DNA from 2 places in the Variovorax sp. GW823-FHT02B07 genome. Region 1 is predicted to be linked to the other one. Evidence: riboswitches for the same ligand, from Rfam matches in the RefSeq annotation. Region 1 holds a riboswitch; the other holds the start of a gene.
What was found. Region 1 has a riboswitch for glycine ahead of AC1RGU_RS20945 (D-amino acid dehydrogenase). Riboswitches for the same ligand answer to the same signal wherever they lie in the genome.

Region 1 (10,222 bases):
CGAGCTTCATACGCCCACCATCCACCAGGCCGTGAGCACGAGGATCAGGCCCATCGCGCGGTTGAACCACAGCAGGCGCCGGCCCTTGGCCAGCCACTCGCGCAGCAGGGCGCCGACCAGCGCATAGGCGAAGTTGCTGGTGAAGGCGTAGGTCAGCATCACGGGCGCGACGATGGCGAAGCGCGCGAGCGCGTCGGGCTGGCCGGCGATCCAGCCCGCCACCAGCGTGAGCGCCAGCAGCCAGGCCTTGATGTTCACGAACTGCAGCATCACGCCCTGCCCGAAGCCGACCGAGAGGCGGGCGCTGTCGGCCTTGCCGAGCTGGGCGCTGCCGCTGAGCTTGTAGGCCAGCCACAGCAGGTAGGCGATGCCCAGGCCCTTGATCGCCAGGCGCAGCGGCGGCATGGCCACCACCAGCGCGCCGAGGCCGGCCGCGCAGATGGCCAGCAGCAAGGTCCAGCCCACCGGCACCGCGACCACGAAGCGCATGGCACGCGGCAGGCCGCCGTTGGCCGCCAGGGCGGTGGAGAGCGTGGTGTTGGGGCCGGGCGAGAAGCTCATCGCCGTGGCCAGCACCAGCAGCGCGGTGAATTCTTGCCAGTTCATGTCACAGACTCTAAACTTTGGACCATTACAGTTCCAGTACAGATGATCGAACAAATCTGAAATCTGTATTGGTCATTCCTTCGACACACGCCGCAGTCTTTGTGCGATGCAGACCGATCCGATGCTGACCCGAACCTCCACCCAGTCCCTGACCGGGCAGCTGGCCGACCGCCTCGCCGAGCGCATCCGCAACCGGCTGCTGGCCCCCGGCGCGCGCCTGCCCTCGGTGCGCGAATGTGCGCGTCAGCAGGGCGTGAGCCCGTACACCGTGGTCGCCGCCTACGACCAGCTGCTCGCGCAGGGCCTGGTCGAGGCGCGCCGCCAGCGCGGCTTCTACGTGCGCGACGCGGCGCCGGCGCCCGAGGGGTCGCGCAACCCGGCGCATGCCGTGCCCGAGGTCTCGCCGATGATGGCCTCGCGCGTGCCGGCCGACGCCAGCTCGCTGATCCGCAGCATGTTCCACCGCCCGAGCGACAAGCCGCAGCCGGGCATGGGCGTGTTCCCGCCCGACTGGATGGCCTCGACCTTCCTGGCGACCGCGGTGCGCCGCGTGACCACCACGTCGGCGCTGCAGGAACTGTCGCTGCAATACGGCGAGCCTTCGGGCGATCTCGCGCTGCGCCGCAGCCTGTCGCAGAAGCTGGTGCGCATCAACGTGCCGGCCGGGCCCGACCAGATCGTCACCACCATCGGCGCCACGCACGCGCTGGACATCGTGAGCCGCACGCTGCTGCGCGCGGGCGATCCGGTGATGGTCGAGGAGCCCGGCTGGGCGCTGGAGTTCGCGCGGCTCGAAGCGCTCGGCATGCGCATCCTGCCGGTGCCGCGCCGCGCCGACGGGCCCGACCTCGATGTGATGGCGCAGTACTGCAAGCTGCACAGCCCCAAGCTCTTCGTCAGCGTGAGCGTGCTGCACAACCCGACGGGCTACAGCCTCACGCCGGGCAGCGCGCACCGCGTGCTCAAGCTGGCCAACGAGCACGACTTCCACATCGTCGAGGACGACACCTACAGCCACCTCGCGCCCGAGCACGCCACGCGCCTGAGCGCGCTCGACGGGCTGCAGCGCACCATCTACGTCAGCGGCTTCGCGAAGATCCTGGCGCCCAACTGGCGCATCGGCTTCCTGGCCGCCTCGCCCGCGCTCAAAGAGCGGCTGCTCGAGACCAAGCTGCTGGCCACGCTGACCTCGCCCACGCTGTTCGAGCGGGCGCTGTCGTGGTGCATCGACCAGGGCCAGCTGCGCCGCCATTCGGAGCGCGTGCGCATCCGCCTGGACGGCGCGCGCGGCCGCGCGGTGAAGCTGGCCATGTCGCACGGCTGCACCTTCGCCTCGGAGCCGGCGGGGCTGTTCGGCTGGGTCGACACGGGCGTGGACACCGACGCGCTCACGCAACGCATGCTCGACCAGGGCTACCTGCTGGCGCCGGGCTCGCTGTTCCATGCGCGCCGCCCGCCGAGCACGATGATGCGGATCAACTTCGCGACCTCGCAGGACGCGAATTTCTGGAAGGTTTTCAGCCGGGTCAGGGACGAGCTCTGATTCGCTTGCAAAGGGCTTGGAGTAAGCTGGCAGCACAAGAAAACCCAGCCAGGAGACCTCCCGCATGAGCAACGCCAGCAAACCCTTCGACTTCAGCCAGTTCGTCCCCGGATTCGACTTCCTGAAGAACCTCGCCGGCGGTGCCGCCGCGGGCTCCGGGTCGGTGCCCGGCATCCCTAGCCTCGCGAGTTGGGTCGCGCCCACCATGAGCGTCGAAGAGGTCGACAAGCGCATCCAGGAACTCAAGACGGTCCAGTACTGGCTCGAACAGAACGGCCACGCGCTCAAGGCGACCATCCAGGCGCTCGAAGTGCAGAAGATGACGCTGTCGACCCTGCGCGGCATGAACGTGCGGATGGAAGACATCGCCAGCGCGTTCACCAAGCAGGCCGCGGCGATGGCGCCGGCGCCTGCACCGGCTCCCGCCCCGGCCCCCGCACCCCGGCCCGAGCCGGAGCCCGTCGAGGAAGAGGAAGAAGAGTTCGACGAGGCCGAGGAAGAAGCGGAAGAAGAAACCCCGGCACCGAAGAAGACGTCGCGCGCCAAGCCCGCAGCGTCCAACGGCGCTGCCGGCGTGGTCGACCCGATGCAATGGTGGGGCTCGCTCACCGAGCAGTTCCAGCAGATCGCGAGCACGGCGCTGCAGGACGCGGCGCAGCTCAAGGTGCCGGCCATGGCGCAGCCGCTGGCCGACGCCGTGGGGCAGGTCATCGGCAAGGCGACGGCGGCGCGCAAGCCGGCCGCCAAGACCGCCGCGAAGAAGGCCGCAGCGAAAAAAGCCGCGCCGGCACCCGCCGCGCGCAAGAAAACCACGTCCACCGCCGCGCGCAAGCGAACCTCCGGCCGGCGCTGACGTCTTACAGACACCTTTCCAGACGACGACGCACGGGTCGGTACGCACCATGAAACTGTTTCCCACCGGCCATGCCACCCACCCGCAATGGCGCATGGCCGCCGGCCTCGTGCTGGCCCAGTTGCGCGCGCAGATGGCGCTGCCCGACTACGCGTCGAACCCGACGCTCGGGCTGCTCTACATCACCGACCACTACGCGGCCGAGGCGCAGGAGATCCTCGACCACCTGAGCGCCGAGCTGCCCGAGGTCACCGACTGGTCGGGCACCGTCGGCATCGGCGTGTCGGCCAACAACGCCGAGTACTTCGACGAGCCCGGTCTGAGCCTGATGCTGTGCGCGCTGCCCAGCGACCAGTACCGCGTGTTCTCCGGTGTGGCGCCGCTGGGCAGTTCCGAAATGAGCGGCTTCGAGGCGCACACCGCGCTCGTGCACGCCGACCCGGCCACGCCCGACCTGGGCGAGCTCATCGGCGAGATGGCGGGCCGCACCGACACCGGCTACCTGTTCGGCGGGCTCTCGTCCGGTCGTGGCGGGGCGCTGCAGTTCGCGGTCGGCGGGAACGGCAACATCCGCGGCCATGGGGCGGCGGGCGGCGTGTTCTCGGGCGGCTTGTCGGGCGTGGTGTTCGGCGAGGGCGTGCGGCTGGTGTCGCGCGTCACGCAGGGCTGCCAGCCGCTGCGCACCGGCGGCGCGCGCGAGCGCGAGATCACCGAGGCCGACGGCAACCTGCTGCTGTCGCTCGACGGCGAGCCGGCGCTCGACGTGCTGCTGGCCGACCTGCAGGTGTCGCTCGACCGCCCGCAGGAAGCCATCGACGCCGTGCGCAACACGCTGGTCGGCCTGGCCGACGCGGGCAGCGACGGCATCCGCCGCACCGGCGACCTGGGCGCCGACGTGCTGGTGCGCCACATCATCGGCCTCGACCCGACGCGGCGCGGCATTGCCATTGCCGACAACGCCGAGGCCGGCATGCGGCTGAGTTTCTGCCGCCGCAACGCGCAGGCGGCGCGCGCCGACCTGATGCGCATCTGCGCCGAGATCCGCGAAGAGCTCGAGCCCGAAGAACAGACGCTGGCCACCGCGCGCGCCGTGGCGGCCGGCGAGGCCGAGGCCGCGCCGCATCCGGCGCGGCGCATCGCGGGCGCGGTGTACGTGAGCTGCTCGGGGCGCGGCGGCCCGCACTTCGGTGCGCCGGGCGCCGAACTGCAGATCGTGCGGCATGCGCTGGGCGACGTGCCGCTGGTCGGCTTCTTCGCCGCCGGCGAGATCGCGCGCCACCACCTGTACGGCTACACCGGCGTGCTGACGGTGTTCACCGCGCCGGACTGACTGGCTGACTGACGGGAAAAAACGACGCGCGCGCCTGCGCGTTGTTTTCGCAGGCGCTTCGCGTCGCTAGAATCCGCCCGCTTTCTTGAATCTCTGCTGCTGCAAGAAAGAGTGATCCGCGCGCCCCGAGGCACGCGGTCGATCTCTTTCGCCCCGCCACGCGATGTGACGGGGCCCGGAAACCGACACGGTTTCCCCGAATGGAATTGCAGCCATGGGCAGCCCTACCCACAGTCATTTTTCGAGACTCCAGCGCGCCTTTTCGCGCGCCCACATCGCCGTCGACTACCGCGACGGCATCTATCACCTGCGCAACGAAGCCGCGCAGGCGACCGTGCTTCTGCCGCAGAGCCTGCCGCTGGAAGAAAGAGCCGTGAACCAGCTGCTGGCCTTCGCCAGCGTGCGCTCGCCCGACGGCGCGCACGGCGTGTGCAAGGCCTGCGCGACGCCGGACTTTCATCCGGGCTCGGTCGCGCCGGTGGGCAGCGTAGTCGCGACCGATGGCGACTTCGTGATTCCCGCCGCGGTCGGCACCGACATCAACTGCGGCATGCGCCTGCTGACCACCGGCCTCACGCTGGACCAGGTGGCGCCGCACAAGACGCAGCTGCTCGCGCGGCTCACGCGCAGCCTGCTCGACAACGGGCGCGACGTGCCGGTGCACACGGCGGCGTTTCGCGCGCTGTTCGACGAAGGGCCGGCCGCGTTCCTGGACGCCGTGCGCAACGACGGGCTCTGGGCGGCCTGCGACCGCGACCGGCTGCAGGCCGAGATCGGCGCGTGCATCGGCCTGGCGAGCTTCGGCGGGCAGTCGCGGCACGCACCGCCGGCCTACACCGGCGCGCGCCACGAGGTGTTCCGCGACCCGTGCCTCGGCACGCCGGGCAGCGGCAACCACTTCGTCGAGCTGCAGGTGGTCGACCAGGTGATGGACCGGCACGCGGCCTACCGCGCGGGGCTCAAGGCGGGCGAGGTCGTGGTGATGATCCACAGCGGCTCGCGCGACATCGGGTTCCATGTCGGCGGCCGCTGGATGGACCGCGCGCGGGCCGAGTGGCCGCAGGGCCTGCGTCATTCGAAGAGCGGTCTGTACGGCCTGGCCGGGCCGTTGGCGCAGGAGTACCTCGAGGCCATGGGCGTGGCCGCGCGCTATGCGTGGGCCAACCGCGTCGTGCTGGCCGAGCTGGTGCGCAAGGACTTCGCCGAACTGCTGGGCGCCACGGCGTCGACGCTGGTGGTCGACGTGCCGCACAACGTGGTGCTGCGCGAGCACGGGATGAACATCCACCGCAAGGGCGCGACGCCGGCGCACGCGGGCGATCTGGCGCTGATTCCCGGGTCGATGGGCGATCACTCGTACCTTGCGACCGGGCTGGGGCATGAAGACTGGCTGTGGTCGTGCAGCCATGGTGCCGGCCGGCGGATGCGGCGGCAGGAAGTGCGCGCGATGCGGCCCGCACCCGACGACGCCGATGCCAGCTGGCAATGCGTGACGCTGCGCGAAGAGCGCCGCATCGAAGAGGCGCCGCAGGCCTACAAGCCGATCGGCGCGGTGATCGAGGCGCAGGAAAGCGCGGGGCTCATCCGCTGCGCCGTGCGGCTCAAGCCCTGGGTCACGTTCAAGGCGTGACCCGAGGGTGGGGGGGCGTGTCAGCCCAGTGCGGGCTGCACGGCGCGCGGCGCGGGCGCCGGCATGCCGGCGAACGCGAAATCGACCTCGGGCGCCAGCCCGCTCACGATGCGCGCGATCGACTTGCCCGAGCCGCAGGCGTGCGTCCAGCCGAGCGTGCCGTGGCCGGTGTTGAGGAACAGGTTCGGCAGTTTGGTCTTGCCGATCAGCGGCACGTTGCTCGGCGTGGCCGGGCGCAGGCCGGTCCAGAACTGCGCGCGCTCGGTGTCACCGGCGCCAGGGAAGAGCTCTTCGACGCGCCGCACGATGGCTTCGCAGCGCACGCGGTTCAGGTCGCGGTCGTAGCCGTTGAGCTCGGCCGTGCCGGCGATGCGCAGGCGGTCGCCCGACTCGGAGGTGTAGCGCGAGAACACTAGCTTGTATTCGTCGTCGGTGAGCGAGACCTGGTGTGCCTTCGATGCGTCCTTGACGGGGAGCGTCACCGAGTAGCCCTTGGCCGGGTAGATCGGCAGGCGGATGCCCAGCGGCGCGGCGTACAACGGACTCAGCGAACCCATCGCGAGCACGAAGGCATCGCCGCGGATGCGCTGGAAGCGGCCTTCGTTGTCGGTCGCCTCGACGTGGTCGATGCTGCCGCCGGCTTCGCGCAGCGCGGTCACCGTGTGGCTCATGAGGAACTTCACGCCGGCCGCTTCGGCCAGCTTCACGAGCTCGCGCGCGAAGCGGTTGGCGTCGCCCGATTCGTCTTCGGCGGTGTAGGTGGCGCCGGCGAGTTGGGGGCGGATGTGGGCGAGGGCGGGTTCGATCTTGATGGCCTCGTCGGCCGAGATGACCAAGCGTTCGCAGCCCAGGGCACGCATCTGCTCGGCGGGCGCGAGGGCGCCGTCGAATTCTTTTTGCGTCGTATAGAAGTGCAGGATGCCTTGCGTGCGCTGGTCATAGTTCAGGCCCGTGTCTCGACGCAATTGCTGCAACATTTCCCGGCTGTATGTACCGAGACGCACGATCTGTTCGATGTTGTGGCGGGTGCGCGCGGGGGTGCATTCGCGCAAAAACTGCAGGCCCCAGAGCCACTGGCGCATGTCGGCGCGGATGCGAAAGAGCAGCGGCGCATCTTCCTTGCCGAGCCATTGCAGCACCTTCAGCGGCGCGCTCGGATTGGCCCACGGCTCGGCATGGCTGACCGAGATCTGGCCGCCGTTGGCGAAGCTGGTTTCGGCGGCCGGGGTGGCCTGCCGGTCGATCACGGTCACCTCGTGGCCGAGTTGCTGGAGGTAGTAGGCCGAAGTCACGCCGAGCAGGCCGGCGCCAAGAACGATCACACGCATTGCAAGTACCTTTGAGTTTGCAGCGCTTGAACGGCGGGCGTGGAGTGCTATTGAACCAATAGCAAGCAACCGGACGACCGATGTCCAAGTTGCCGCTCCCCCTGTCCTCGGTACCTGAGAGATTCACCCTGCTGCACCCGCAGCGGGTTTGCTCCTTCGGTGCGCCACATGGCGTGGCGGCTCTCCAGACGGCTGTATCGATGAGTGCAGTACTGACCCCTTGCCGAAGTTCCTGGGCGTTGCCTGGAATTTCGTCGGGCCGACCTGAGCGTTTATGGGAGTTTGCGCCTTCGGTAGGGCCTCCGTGGAGGCCCGCTCTCCTGCAATTGTTGGCGATTGTAGGCGGGCCCCGCAAGCCGGCCAAGCCCTGTACATCGGCACTTCACACCGATGGGATAATTGAATGTTGATTTTTGGTAAAGCAAACTTTTTTCTACATGCAGGGGACTCCATGATCCTGGTTACCGGCGGCGCAGGCTTCATTGGCGCCAATTTCGTGCTCGACTGGATCGCGCAGGGCAACGAGCCCGTCGTGAACCTCGACAAGCTGACCTACGCGGGCAACCTCGAGACCCTCGCGTCGCTCAAGGGCAACGCGAACCATGTCTTCGTGCAAGGCGACATCGGCGACAGCGCGCTGCTCGATCGCCTCCTGGCCGAGCACAAACCCCGCGCCGTCGTGAACTTTGCCGCGGAATCGCATGTGGATCGCTCGATCCACGGCCCGGAAGACTTCGTGCAGACCAATGTGCTCGGCACCTTCCGCCTGCTCGAATCGGTGCGCGGTTACTGGAACGCCCTGCCGGCCGACCAGAAGGCGGCCTTCCGCTTCCTGCATGTGTCGACCGACGAGGTCTATGGCTCGCTCTCCAAGACCGACCCGGCCTTCACCGAAGAGAACAAGTACGAGCCCAACAGCCCGTACTCGGCCAGCAAGGCCGCCAGCGACCACCTCGTGCGCGCCTGGCACCACACCTACGGCCTGCCGGTGGTCACCACCAACTGCTCGAACAACTACGGCCCGTTCCACTTCCCCGAGAAGCTGATCCCGCTGATGATCGTCAACGCACTGGCCGGCAAGAACCTGCCCGTGTACGGCGACGGCATGCAGGTGCGCGACTGGCTCTACGTGAAGGACCACTGCAGCGCCATCCGCCGCGTGCTCGAGGCCGGCAAGCTCGGCGAGACCTACAACGTCGGCGGCTGGAACGAGAAGCCCAACATCGAGATCGTCAACACCGTGTGCGCGCTGCTCGACGAACTGAGCCCCCGCGCCGACGGAAAGCCGTACAAGGAACAGATCACCTACGTCACGGACCGCCCGGGCCACGACCGTCGCTACGCCATCGATGCACGCAAGCTCGAGCGCGAACTCGGCTGGAAGCCCGCCGAGACCTTCGACACCGGCATCCGCAAGACCGTCCAGTGGTACCTCGCGAACGGCGAGTGGGTGCGCAACGTGCAAAGCGGCGCGTACCGTGAATGGGTCGAGAAGCAATACGACGCTGCGCCTGCAAAGGCTTCCGCATGAAGTTGCTGCTGCTCGGCAAGGGGGGGCAGGTCGGCTGGGAGCTGCAGCGCAGCCTCGCGCCGCTCGGCGAAGTGGTCGCCCTGGACTTCGACAGCACCGACTTCCACGCCGACTTCAGCCGCCCCGAGCAGCTGGCCGCAACCGTGCTGGCGGTGCGCCCCGACGTCATCGTCAATGCCGCCGCGCACACCGCCGTCGACAAGGCCGAGAGCGAGCCCGACTTCGCGCGCAAGCTCAACGCCACCTCGCCCGGCGTGGTGGCCGAGGCCGCGCAGCAGATCGGCGCGCTAATGGTGCATTACTCCACCGACTACGTCTTCGACGGCAGCGGCACCCGCCCCTGGAAAGAAGACGACGCGACCGGCCCGCTCAGCGTGTACGGCCAGACCAAGCTCGAAGGCGAGCAGCTGGTGGCGCAGCATTGCGCGAAGCACCTGATCTTTCGCACCAGCTGGGTGTACGCCGCACGCGGCGGCAACTTCGCCAAGACCATGCTGCGCCTGGCCAAGGAGCGCGACAAGCTCACGGTCATCGACGACCAGTTCGGCGCCCCCACCGGGGCTGAGTTGCTGGCCGACATCACCGCGCACGCCATCCGCGCCACCTTGCAAGACCCGGCCAAGGCGGGGCTGTACCACGCCATTGCCGGCGGCGAGACCACATGGCACGGCTACGCGCGCTTCGTGCTCGAGATGGCGCAGCAGGCCGGCGTCGAACTCAAGGCCGGCCCGCAGGCCGTGGAGGCCGTGCCCACCAGCGCCTTTCCGACGCCCGCGAAGCGGCCGCACAACTCGCGGCTCGACACCACCAAGCTGCAGACCACCTTCGGCCTGCGCCTGCCGCCCTGGCAGGAAGGCGTGGCACGCATGCTGCGCGAGACGCTCTGACCGACTGATTTTTCCTGCCCCTCACAGAAGAAGACTCCCATGACGCAACGCAAAGGCATCATCCTTGCCGGTGGCTCCGGCACCCGCCTGCACCCGGCCACGCTCGCCATGAGCAAGCAACTGCTGCCGGTGTACGACAAGCCCATGATCTATTACCCGCTGAGCACCCTGATGCTCGGCGGCATGCGCGACATCCTCATCATCAGCACGCCGCAGGACACGCCGCGCTTCCAACAGCTGCTGGGTGACGGCAGCCAATGGGGCATCAACCTGCAGTACGCGGTGCAGCCGAGTCCCGATGGCCTGGCGCAGGCATTCATCATCGGCGACAAGTTCGTGGGGAACTCGCCGAGCGCGCTGGTGTTGGGGGACAACATCTTCTATGGGCATGACTTTGCCCATCTGCTGGGCGGCGCCGACGCGCAGGACGCGGGAGCCACTGTGTTCGCGTACCACGTGCATGACCCGGAGCGGTATGGCGTGGTCGCATTCGATGCACAAGGCAAGGCCAGCA
Region 2 (10,222 bases), on a different contig from region 1:
CTGCCCGACATCCTGTCGCGCTCGGCCCTCCTGTCGGCGTCGGTGCTGATCATCATCGGGCTGTCGGCCTCGTTCGCCTGGGTGCTGACCATCGAGGGCATTCCGCAGCAGATGGCCGAATGGCTCATCAGCATGAACCTCTCGCCGTGGATGTTCCTGATCATCGTCAACGTGTTCCTGCTGCTGTTCGGCATCTTCATCGAGCCGCTGCCGGGCGTGATGGTGCTGGCGCCGATTCTTGCGCCGGTGGCGATCAAGCTGGGCGTCGACCCGGTGCACTTCGCGATGATCGTGATCTTCAACCTCACGCTGGGCATGATCACGCCGCCGGTGGGCGGGCTGCTGTTCGTGACCTGCAACGTGTCGAAGGTGCCGATGTCGGCGCTGGTGAAGGAACTGGTGCCCTTCCTGTGGGCGCACGGCGCGGTGCTGATGCTGCTGACCTTCGTGCCGATGCTCAGCACCTGGCTGCCGCGCGCGCTCGGGTTCAAGTAGCGGCGCAGGCCGCTCCCGTCCGCGCCCCCACTCGCCTCAGGCCGGCGGGTGCAGGTACTGGCTCGGCGGCACGCCGAGCGTGCGGCGGAACATCGCGGTGAAGGCGCTCGGGCTCTCGTAGCCATGCGCCAGCGCCACCTCCAGGATCGACGCGCCCGCGGCCAGCCGCGGCAGGCTCAGCAGCAGCCGCGTCTGGCGGCACCACGCACCGAAGGTCATGCCGGTCTCGCGTTCGAACAACCGCGCCAGCGTGCGCGCGTTCATGTGCAGCCGCGCGGCCCAGCCGTCGAGCGTGGCGGGCTGCGCGGGGTCGCGGATCAGCGCCTCGCACAGCGCGGCCAGGCGTGCGTGGCGCGGCATCGGCACATGCAGCGACAGCGCGGGCGCGGCCTCGATCTCGTCGAGGATGAGCTCCATCACGCGCTCGTCGCGCCCGCCCGGCGGGTAGTCCAGCGGCAGCGACACGGCCGCCACGATCAGCTCGCGCAGCAACGCACCCACATGGATCACGCGGCACTCGGCGCCCAGGTCGGCGCGCGTGCCGGGCTCGACGAAGACGGTGCGCATCTTCACCTCGCCCGCCATGCGGATCTGGTGCGTCATGCCCGGCGGCACCCAGACGCCGCGCCCCGGCGGCACCACCCAGCTGCCGGCCGCGGCGCCGACCATCATCACGCCCGAGATCGCGTGGATGAGCTGCCCGCGCCGGTGCGCATGCGGCGGAATGAAGGCGTCGCCCGCCGGATCGGTGGCCAGCACGGCCACCGCGCGCGGGGTCGATTCGCCCTCGTCGGGGCGCAGATTCAGTTTGTCCATTTCACGACGATGTTTGCACATTCGTAGCGAGAACATCTTTCCGTGTCTTCCTACGATGGCTTTTCCTCCCTTTTTCTCAAACCGGACATCGAAGAAAGAAGCCATCGCATGAACACGCGCCGACTCGGGCTGCTCACCGGCACCCATGCCGTCAACGACCTCTACCAGGGCCTCGTGCCCGCGCTGCTGCCCTTCATGGTGCTGGAGCGCGGCTACAGCTACACGGCCGTGAGCGGCCTGATGCTGGCGGCCACCGGGCTGTCGAGCGTGGTGCAGCCGCTGTTCGGCCTGTACGCCGACCGCCACCCGCGCGCCTGGCTGGTGCCCGTGGGCTTCCTGGTGGCAGCGCTGGGCGTGGTGCTGGCGGGCCTGAGCCAGAGCTACCTGCTGACCTGGATCGCGGTCGCGCTGTGCGGGCTGGGCATCGCGGCCTACCACCCGCCCGCCACCGTGGCCGCGCGCGCGGCCGGCGGCGCCTCGCAGAAGGCGATGAGCGTGTTCTCGGTGGGCGGCACCATCGGCGCCTCGTTCGCGCCCGTGCTGGCGGCCACGGTGGTCGGCGGCGGCAGCCTGTCGCGCAGTTACCTGCTGGGCATTCCCGCGGTGGCGATGGGCGTGGTGTGGGTCGCAGCGAACGCGCGGCGCGGTGCCGTCGCCAACAACGCGGCAGCCGCGGCGGCGCGCGCCGCGCAGGCCCGCGCCCAGGTGCTGAAACCGCACAACGACTGGCGCGCCTTCAGCCTGCTGGTGGCGACCATCGTGGGCTGGTCGATCCCCTACGTCACGGTGCTGTCGATGCTCTCGCTGCGCATCACGCGCGACCTGCACGGCAGCACCTTCCAGGGCGCCGCGGCGCTCACCGCCTTCACCGCCGCAGGGGCCGTGGGCACGCTGGCCGGCGGCTGGCTCGGCGACCGCATCGGGCGCATGGGCACGATCCGCTGCGGCTACCTGCTCGCGCTGCCGGCCATGGCGGGCCTCGTGCTCGCCTCCACGCCCGGCGCGGCGCTGGCCTGCACGGCGTGGCTCGGCATGAGCATGTTCCTGCCCTTCGCCGCGCAGGTGACGCTCGCGCAGGACTACCTGCCGCGCAACCCGGCGACCGCCAGCGGCATCACGCTCGGCCTCGCGCTTTCGGTCGGCGGGCTGGTGTCGCCGCTGTTCGGCCTGCTGTCCGATGCACGCGGACTCGGCGTGACGCTCACGGTGGTGCTGTGCGTGCTGTGCGTGGCGACCGTGCTGGCCTTGCGGCTGCGCAACCGCACGGTGCAGGTGATGGCGGGCGAGGCTGCGGCGGCCTGAGTTGAGTTCCTTTCCCGCGCAACGGCAGCGCCCACCGTGCACAGGGCACTGGGTGCTTCCCGCAGCGAAATCAAGGAGGAGCCGAAGGCGGGGGACATTCGCGGAGGGAAGTACCCGGTGTCCTGTGCACACGCCCTGATCCACGAACCACCGAAATCCGTGGGCGATTCAACGCCGCACGCGCTCTCTTTCACTGCCAGAATCGACGCAAGCTTCGACGTCGAGCCTGACAGACAAGAAGAAGGAAAGAGAAGGACGCCATGCACCGAATCGTCGCCCAGGGCAGCAGCCTTGTCGCTGCCGGCTTGCTGGCCACCGCCGGTATCGCGGCCACGCCGGCCACCGCACCCGTTGCGCCCGTTGCAGCCGTTGCACCAGCAGCCGCCCCCGCCAACCCCACCAATCCCGTCACCCACCTCGCCGAAGTGGAAAGCGCCGTGCGCACCTGGGCCGCCGCCTGGTCCGCACGCGACGTGGAGCGCTACCTCGCCGCCTACGCGAGCGACTTCACCCCCGCGCGCGGCCAGACCCGCGAGCGCTGGGAGGCCGACCGGCGCGCCCGCATCACGGGCAAGTCGCGCATCAGCGTGGGCATCGAGGGGCTGGTGATCAGCGTTCAGGGCACCTCGGCCAGCGCGCAGTTCCGGCAGGTCTACAGCGCCGACGCGCTCACCGAAACCGACCGCAAGACCCTCGAGCTGCAGCGCGTGGGCACGCGCTGGCTGATCCGCAAGGAGAGCGCGGGCAACTGACGCGCACCCCCTTGTCCCTGTAAGGCAAATGGTTCACGAAGATGTCACCACTTGCAACGATGCTGCAGCCTTCGACCTCCGAAAGCTGTGGCCGCCATGTTCCCCACCAAGACCGAGAAGGCACGCGACGAACTCCAGGCCGGGCAGCGCACGCTCAGCCAGCGTGAGCGCGCCCTGCTGCTCATGGCCGACGGCCGGCGCTCGCTGACCGACTTCAGCCCGCTGTTCCCCAGCCGCGTCGAGGCCGAACAGGCGATCCACGGGCTGATGCAGCGGGGCTATCTGCAAGACGCGCGACCGGTCGCGCCGCCTCCCGCACCGGCCCCCACGCCCGTCCCCGCCGCCGAGCCGATCCAGGTCGCCACCTCGGCCGACAGCTTCGACGGCAAGCGCTCGCTGGCCACCACGCGCATGTTCCTGTTCGACATCTGCGAGCGCATGTTCGTGCGCCGCGACCCGCGCTTCGCCAACCAGATGCGCGACGCCCTGCGCGAGGCCCGCGACCGCGAGGCCATGCTGACCATCGCCGCGCTGATGCTCTCCGAGATCGAGAAGGCCGCCGGCCCCGAGCGCGCCGACTCGCTGCGCGAGCGCATCGACAAGCTGCTGCCGCCGGCGGAAACCGTGCACTGAGGCTCGAATCCCCGGCCCGCGCCCCCCTACGTAAGGTTGCATGAAGCGCATTGCATAAAAGCCAAACCAAGGTCATCGAACGCTCCATGTGAGCTGCTCCGATCAGTGCGTCGATACGCAATTGCCCTTCGACTACGGCAGCGCACCTGGCCTAAACTGCGCCATGCAGTTTGAAAAAGAAGAACTCGAAACCGGGGCGCTTCGGCAATTTTCGGAAGCACTTTCCTCCGAGCTAGGAGCGTCTCGCTTTCATTTCAAGGAACTGCGGAAACCTCCCGAACCAGACGCTTATTGTGAGCTCGACGGAGAAGCTGTCTACGTCGAGGTCGGTCACGTGTATGGCACAACATCCGATGTAAAACAGCTTCTTGGACGAACGGGCTCGTTAGCACCCTCGCAAGAGGAGAGGATGACATCCGCAATGGTTCCATTGGATATCCGCGTACTGACCCCGTTAAACCGTCTTTTGGCGGATAAAGCAATCAAGAGGTATCGCGCGTCTAGAGTCTGGCTTTTGATTCGCTCGGCCTTCCCCTTGTGGGACTTCTGCGATTTCCAAGAACAGCGGTCCCGGATCTTGGTCCCGGCCGAACACCCCTTTGAGCAAATCTGGCTGCTATGCGGAGCACAAGCCTCGTCCGGAATATTGCGTCTTGCGTAGCTTGCATCCGGCTCAAAATTCGATGTTCCAGGCCTTCAGCTGGTTCATCAATCGAATGAGTTTTCAGCCCTTCTGGAGAGAGTATGAGCATTGCCCTGTTCCTTGACCTCACAGGCTTATTTTTTGGCTTGGCTAGTGGTTTTTCGTTTAGCTATGGCGTTCTAGCGATGAAGAGAGAATCGCTTCAAATTATTGCCAGCTCCTTCTACGACGGGGGGCAGCAACAGGCGGCGGAACTCGGGCAGCAGAAAGCAGACTTTGGTTATGGCGCCGGCTTTCTTTGCATTTCCTTCTTCCTTCAATTACTTGCGAAGTTAGACCCTGTCCTACCTCAGGCGCGGTGGCCAAACTATTGGCTAGGTCTCATCGTCAGCGTGGTTGTCGTTGCTCTGGTGGTAATTGCATGCATCCCTTCCTGGAAAAAAGCTAGATCAGCGGCCATCGGCGCCGCCGAAAAAATGAACAGCTAGCTCTGACTGACTTCGTCGCGAGGACGTTCGATCAGACCCTGACCCCGCACGATCCACTACACTCGCCGGGTCAGGAGAGAGCCCCGCGCGACGGGGCCGCCGAAGGCGCAGGGGTTCCCCGAACGCTCAGGCAAAAGGACTGACAAGACGCCGGCAACCACCGGCGTTTCCTTGCTGGAGAGAGGCCGTGGCATTGCATGCGGCCCACCGAAGGAGCAAACCCCGATCGTGGGGCGAATCTCTCAGGTAAAGCGGACAGCAGGGGTGGCCCGTGGCGTTGCAGCCATGGATTTCGACTGCCCCTTTGGAGTGCCCCGTGGCCGCTTCCTCCGCTTCCGCTTCTTCGGATACTCAACTTCTCAAGACCCCGCTGTACGACCTCCACGTCGAGTTGGGCGCCCGCATGGTGCCCTTCGCCGGCTATTCGATGCCGGTCCAGTACCCCGCCGGCCTCATGGCCGAGCACAAGCACACGCGCGATGCGGCCGGCCTGTTCGACATCTCGCACATGGGCCAGCTGCGCCTGGTCGGCCCCGACGCCGCCGCCGCCTTCGAAACCCTGATGCCCGTCGATGTGGTCGATCTGCCCGCCGGCAAGCAGCGCTACGGCCTGCTGCTGAACGACGAGGGCGGCATCCTCGACGACCTGATGTTCTTCAACGAAGGCAATGGCTCGCTCTTCGTGATCGTGAACGGCGCCTGCAAGGTGGCCGACATCGCCCACATCCAGGCCAGGATCGGCGCTCGCTGCGAAGTGCAGCCCCTGCCCGACCATGCCCTGCTCGCACTGCAGGGCCCGCAGGCCGCGGCCACGCTGGCGCGCCTGTCGCCCGGCATCGAGCGCTTCGTGTTCATGACCGGCGGCGCGGTGCAGATCGGCGGCATCGCCGCCTTCGTCACCCGCAGCGGCTACACCGGCGAAGACGGCTTCGAGATCTCGGTGGCCGCAAAGGACGCCGACGCCCTCGCCCGCCTGCTGCTGGCCCAGCCCGAAGTGAAGCCCGTCGGCCTGGGCGCGCGCAACTCGCTGCGGCTCGAAGCCGGCCTGTGCCTGTACGGCAACGACATCGACACCACCACCACCCCGGTCGAAGCCTCCCTCAACTGGGCGATCCAGAAGGTGCGCCGCGCCGGCGGTGCGCGCGAAGGCGGCTTTCCGGGCGCGGCCAAGGTGCTGGCCCAGCTCGCCGCCGTCGCCTCGGGCGCGGCCGGCCACACCGACCACAAGACGCTCACGCGCAAGCGCGTCGGCCTCGTGGCACTGGAACGCATCCCGGTGCGCGACGGTACGCTGCTGCAGTCGCTCGAAGGCCACGACATCGGCGCCGTCACCAGCGGCCTGCTCGGCCCCACGGCCGACCGCTGCGTGGCCATGGGCTACGTGGCCGCCGCCTTCGCCGAACCCGGCACGCGCGTGCAGGCCATCGTGCGCGGCAAGCCGGTGCCGATGGAAGTCTCGACCATGCCTTTCGTGCCGACGCGCTACTACCGCGGCTGACCGACACTGAACCCCGCAGACCCGGCTAGGCTCTGCACCCCGATTCCATTTTTTCCACGAGGAGTTTTTTCATGAGCATCAAATACACCAAGGACCACGAATGGGTGGCGGCCGAAGGCGGCGCCGCCACCGTCGGCATCACCGTGCATGCGCAGGACGCGCTGGGCGACGTGGTGTTCGTCGACCTGCCTGAAGTGGGCAAGACCTTCGCGCAGGGCGAGGTCGCCGGTGTGGTCGAGTCGGTGAAGGCCGCCGCCGATGTGTTCATGCCCGTGTCGGGCGAGATCACCGAAGTCAACGAAGCGCTGCGCGCCGACCCGTCGCTGGCCAACAGCGACCCGCTGGCCGCCGGCTGGTTCTTCAAGGTCAAGCTGAGCGAGCCCGCGCAGCTCGACGCCCTGCTCGACGCCGCCAGCTACGACAAGTTCGCCGCCGAATCCTGATCCGCTGAACAGCAGCTTCTTCGCACCTTCGTTCCTTCTCCCCCGAGCCTTCACCGCCATGCCGATTCCCGCCCTTCCCTCTTTGCAAGAACTAGAGAACGCCGAAGAATTCCTCGCCCGCCACATCGGCATCGATGCGGCGGACGAGGCGCGCATGCTGCCGGTGATCGGCTCGGAGACGCGCGCGGAGCTCATCGACGGCATCGTGCCCGCGGCCATCCGCCGCGCCCGGCCGATGCGCCTGCCCGCGCCGGTCACCGAGGCCGACGCGCTGGCCGAGCTGAAGGCGCTGGCGTCGAAGAACAAGGTGTTCAAGAGCTTCATCGGCCAGGGCTATTACGGCACGCACACGCCAGGCGTGATCCTGCGCAACATCCTGGAGAACCCCGCCTGGTACACCGCCTACACGCCCTACCAGGCCGAGATCTCGCAGGGCCGCATGGAAGCCCTGCTCAACTTCCAGACGATGGTGTGCGACCTCACGGGCATGGCCATCGCCAACGCCTCGATGCTCGACGAAGCCACGGCCGCCGCCGAGGCGATGACGCTCGCCAAGCGCAGCGTGAAAAGCAAGAGCAACGTGTTCCTCGTGTCGGGCGACTGCCATCCGCAGACCATCGAAGTCATCAAGACGCGCGCCGCGCCGCTGGGCATCGAGGTCAAGGTGAGCACCGTGTCGGAAACGCTGCCGCACCTGATGGTGAGCGGCGAGTTCTTCGGCGTGCTCGCGCAGTACCCCGCCACCACCGGCCACGTGCACGACCTGCGCCCGCTCGCGGGCCACGCGCACCAGTGCGACGCCGCCTTCATCGTCGCGGCCGACCTGCTGGCGCTCACGCTGCTGGTCGCCCCCGGCGAGTTCGATGCCGACATCGTCTGCGGCACCACGCAGCGCCTCGGCATGCCGCTGTGCAACGGCGGCCCGCACGCCGCCTACCTGGCCTGCCGCGATTCGTTCAAGCGCTCGCTGCCCGGCCGCCTCGTCGGCGTGAGCGTCGACACGCACGGCCAGCCGGCCTACCGCCTTGCGCTGCAGACGCGCGAACAGCACATCCGCCGCGAGAAGGCCACCTCGAACATCTGCACCGCGCAGGTGCTGCCGGCCGTGGTCGCCAGCATGTACGCCGTGTACCACGGCCCCGACGGCCTCACGCGCATCGCGCAGCGCGTGGCCGTGCTCACCGCCATCCTCGCCAAGGGCCTGTCGCAGATGGGCCGCGAGCCGGTGAACACCACCGCCTTCGACTCACTGACGATCCGCACCGGCGACGACACGGCCGCGATCATCGAACGCGCGCAGGCCGGCGGCGTCAACCTGCGCCAGCGCCTGCAACAGCACCTGGGCATCTCGCTGGACGAAACCACCACGCGCGCCGACATCGAAACCCTGTGGGCGCTGTTCGTGCCCGCCGGCACCGCGATGCCGCGCTTCGACGAGCTGGCCGCCAACACCACGCCGCTGATTCCCGAGGACCTGCGCCGCACCAGCGCCTTCCTCACGCACCCGGTGTTCAACACCCACAAGAGCGAAACGGCGATGCTGCGCTACATCCGCAGCCTGTCGGACAAGGACCTCGCGCTCGACCGCAGCATGATCCCGCTGGGCAGCTGCACCATGAAGCTCAACGCGACCAGCGAGATGATCCCCATCACCTGGCCCGAGTTCGCGAACATCCACCCCTTCGCGCCCGCCGACCAGCTGCAGGGCTACGCCCAGCTCGACGCGCAGCTGCGCGCCTGGCTGTGCGAGGCCACCGGCTACGCGGGCATCAGCCTGCAGCCCAACGCGGGCTCGCAGGGCGAGTACGCGGGCCTGCTGGCCATCAAGTCCTTCCATGAAGCCAAGGGCCAGGGCCACCGCAACATCTGCCTGATTCCCTCGTCGGCGCACGGCACCAACCCGGCCAGCGCCCAGATGGTGGGCCTGCAGGTGGTGGTGACGGCCTGCGACGCACAGGGCAACGTCGACATGGACGACCTCAAGCGCGCCTGCGAGAAGCACAACGCCCACCTGGCCGCCGTGATGATCACCTACCCCAGCACGCACGGCGTGTTCGAGACGCGCGTGAAGGAACTGTGCGAGCTCGTGCATGAGCACGGCGGCCGCGTGTACGTCGATGGCGCCAACATGAACGCGCTGGTCGGCGTGGCCGCGCCGGGCGAGTTCGGCGGCGACGTGAGCCACCTGAACCTGCACAAGACCTTCTGCATCCCGCACGGCGGCGGCGGCCCGGGCGTGGGCCCGGTCTGCGTGGTCGAAGACCTCGTGCCCTACCTGCCGGGCCATGCCACGGCCGGCGTGCCCTCGAACGGCGTGGGCGCCGTGTCGGCCGCGCCGCTGGGCAACGCAGCCGTGCTGCCGATCAGCTGGATGTACTGCCGCATGATGGGCGCCAAGGGCCTGCAGGCCGCGACCGAGACGGCCATCCTGAGCGCCAACTACATCAGCGCGCGCCTGAAGGACCACTACCCCACGCTGTACGCGAGCCCCAACGGCCACGTCGCGCACGAGTGCATCCTGGACCTGCGCCCGCTGAAGGACACCAGCGGCGTCACCGCCGAAGACGTGGCCAAGCGCCTCATCGACTACGGCTTCCACGCGCCCACGCTGAGCTTCCCCGTGCCCGGCACGCTGATGGTGGAGCCCACCGAAAGCGAACCGCTGGCCGAGCTCGACCGTTTCGTCGACGCGATGATCGCCATCCGCGGCGAGATCCGCCGCGTCGAAGAAGGCGTCTGGTCGAAGGACGACAACCCGCTCAAGCACGCGCCGCACACCGCCGCCAGCCTGCTTGGCACGGAGTGGAGCCACCCGTACTCGCGCGAACTGGGCGCGTTCCCGCTGGCCGAACTCAAGCAGGCCAAGTACTGGCCGCCGATCGGGCGCGTCGACAACGTCTACGGCGACCGCAACCTGTTCTGCAGCTGCGTGCCGGTGGGCGAGTACCAGGAAACCGAAGAGGCCTGATGAAAGCGCGGCGGCGCAAGCCGCCCGCCGCTCAGCCTTCGCGGCGGTACATCGCCCACTTCACGGTGAGCAGGTCCGCGGCGATCTTCGCGGCGTTCACGCCCGCGTAGGTTTCGGACGGATCGAACGCGAAGGCCGCCTGGTAGCGCTTGATGTGCGCATAGTCCCGGTCGAAGGTCATCGG

Region 2: linked by a shared signal. The riboswitch ahead of gcvT (glycine cleavage system aminomethyltransferase GcvT) and the one ahead of AC1RGU_RS20945 (D-amino acid dehydrogenase) in region 1 are both predicted to bind glycine.

The regions. Positions count from the first base shown of each region.
Region 1 is NZ_JBXAJX010000004.1:24,185-34,406, forward strand. Features, by position in the region: gene AC1RGU_RS20915 (DMT family transporter) at 1-10, opposite strand, end outside; gene AC1RGU_RS20920 (LysE family translocator) at 7-606, opposite strand; gene AC1RGU_RS20925 (aminotransferase-like domain-containing protein) at 728-2,149, shown strand; gene AC1RGU_RS20930 (PhaM family polyhydroxyalkanoate granule multifunctional regulatory protein) at 2,214-3,002, shown strand; gene AC1RGU_RS20935 (FIST signal transduction protein) at 3,052-4,332, shown strand; gene AC1RGU_RS20940 (RtcB family protein) at 4,547-5,962, shown strand; gene AC1RGU_RS20945 (D-amino acid dehydrogenase) at 5,983-7,290, opposite strand; glycine riboswitch at 7,382-7,488, opposite strand; glycine riboswitch at 7,533-7,623, opposite strand; gene rfbB (dTDP-glucose 4,6-dehydratase) at 7,742-8,821, shown strand; gene rfbD (dTDP-4-dehydrorhamnose reductase) at 8,818-9,708, shown strand; gene rfbA (glucose-1-phosphate thymidylyltransferase RfbA) at 9,748-10,222, shown strand, end outside.
Region 2 is NZ_JBXAJX010000001.1:1,428,911-1,439,132, reverse strand. Features, by position in the region: gene AC1RGU_RS06785 (TRAP transporter large permease) at 1-495, shown strand, start outside; gene AC1RGU_RS06780 (AraC family transcriptional regulator) at 532-1,311, opposite strand; gene AC1RGU_RS06775 (MFS transporter) at 1,420-2,613, shown strand; gene AC1RGU_RS06770 (L,D-transpeptidase Cds6 family protein) at 2,874-3,365, shown strand; gene AC1RGU_RS06765 (hypothetical protein) at 3,462-3,998, shown strand; gene AC1RGU_RS06760 (hypothetical protein) at 4,162-4,659, shown strand; gene AC1RGU_RS06755 (hypothetical protein) at 4,743-5,129, shown strand; glycine riboswitch at 5,191-5,281, shown strand; glycine riboswitch at 5,294-5,398, shown strand; gene gcvT (glycine cleavage system aminomethyltransferase GcvT) at 5,446-6,627, shown strand; gene gcvH (glycine cleavage system protein GcvH) at 6,699-7,070, shown strand; gene gcvP (aminomethyl-transferring glycine dehydrogenase) at 7,129-10,038, shown strand; gene AC1RGU_RS06735 (hypothetical protein) at 10,070-10,222, opposite strand, start outside.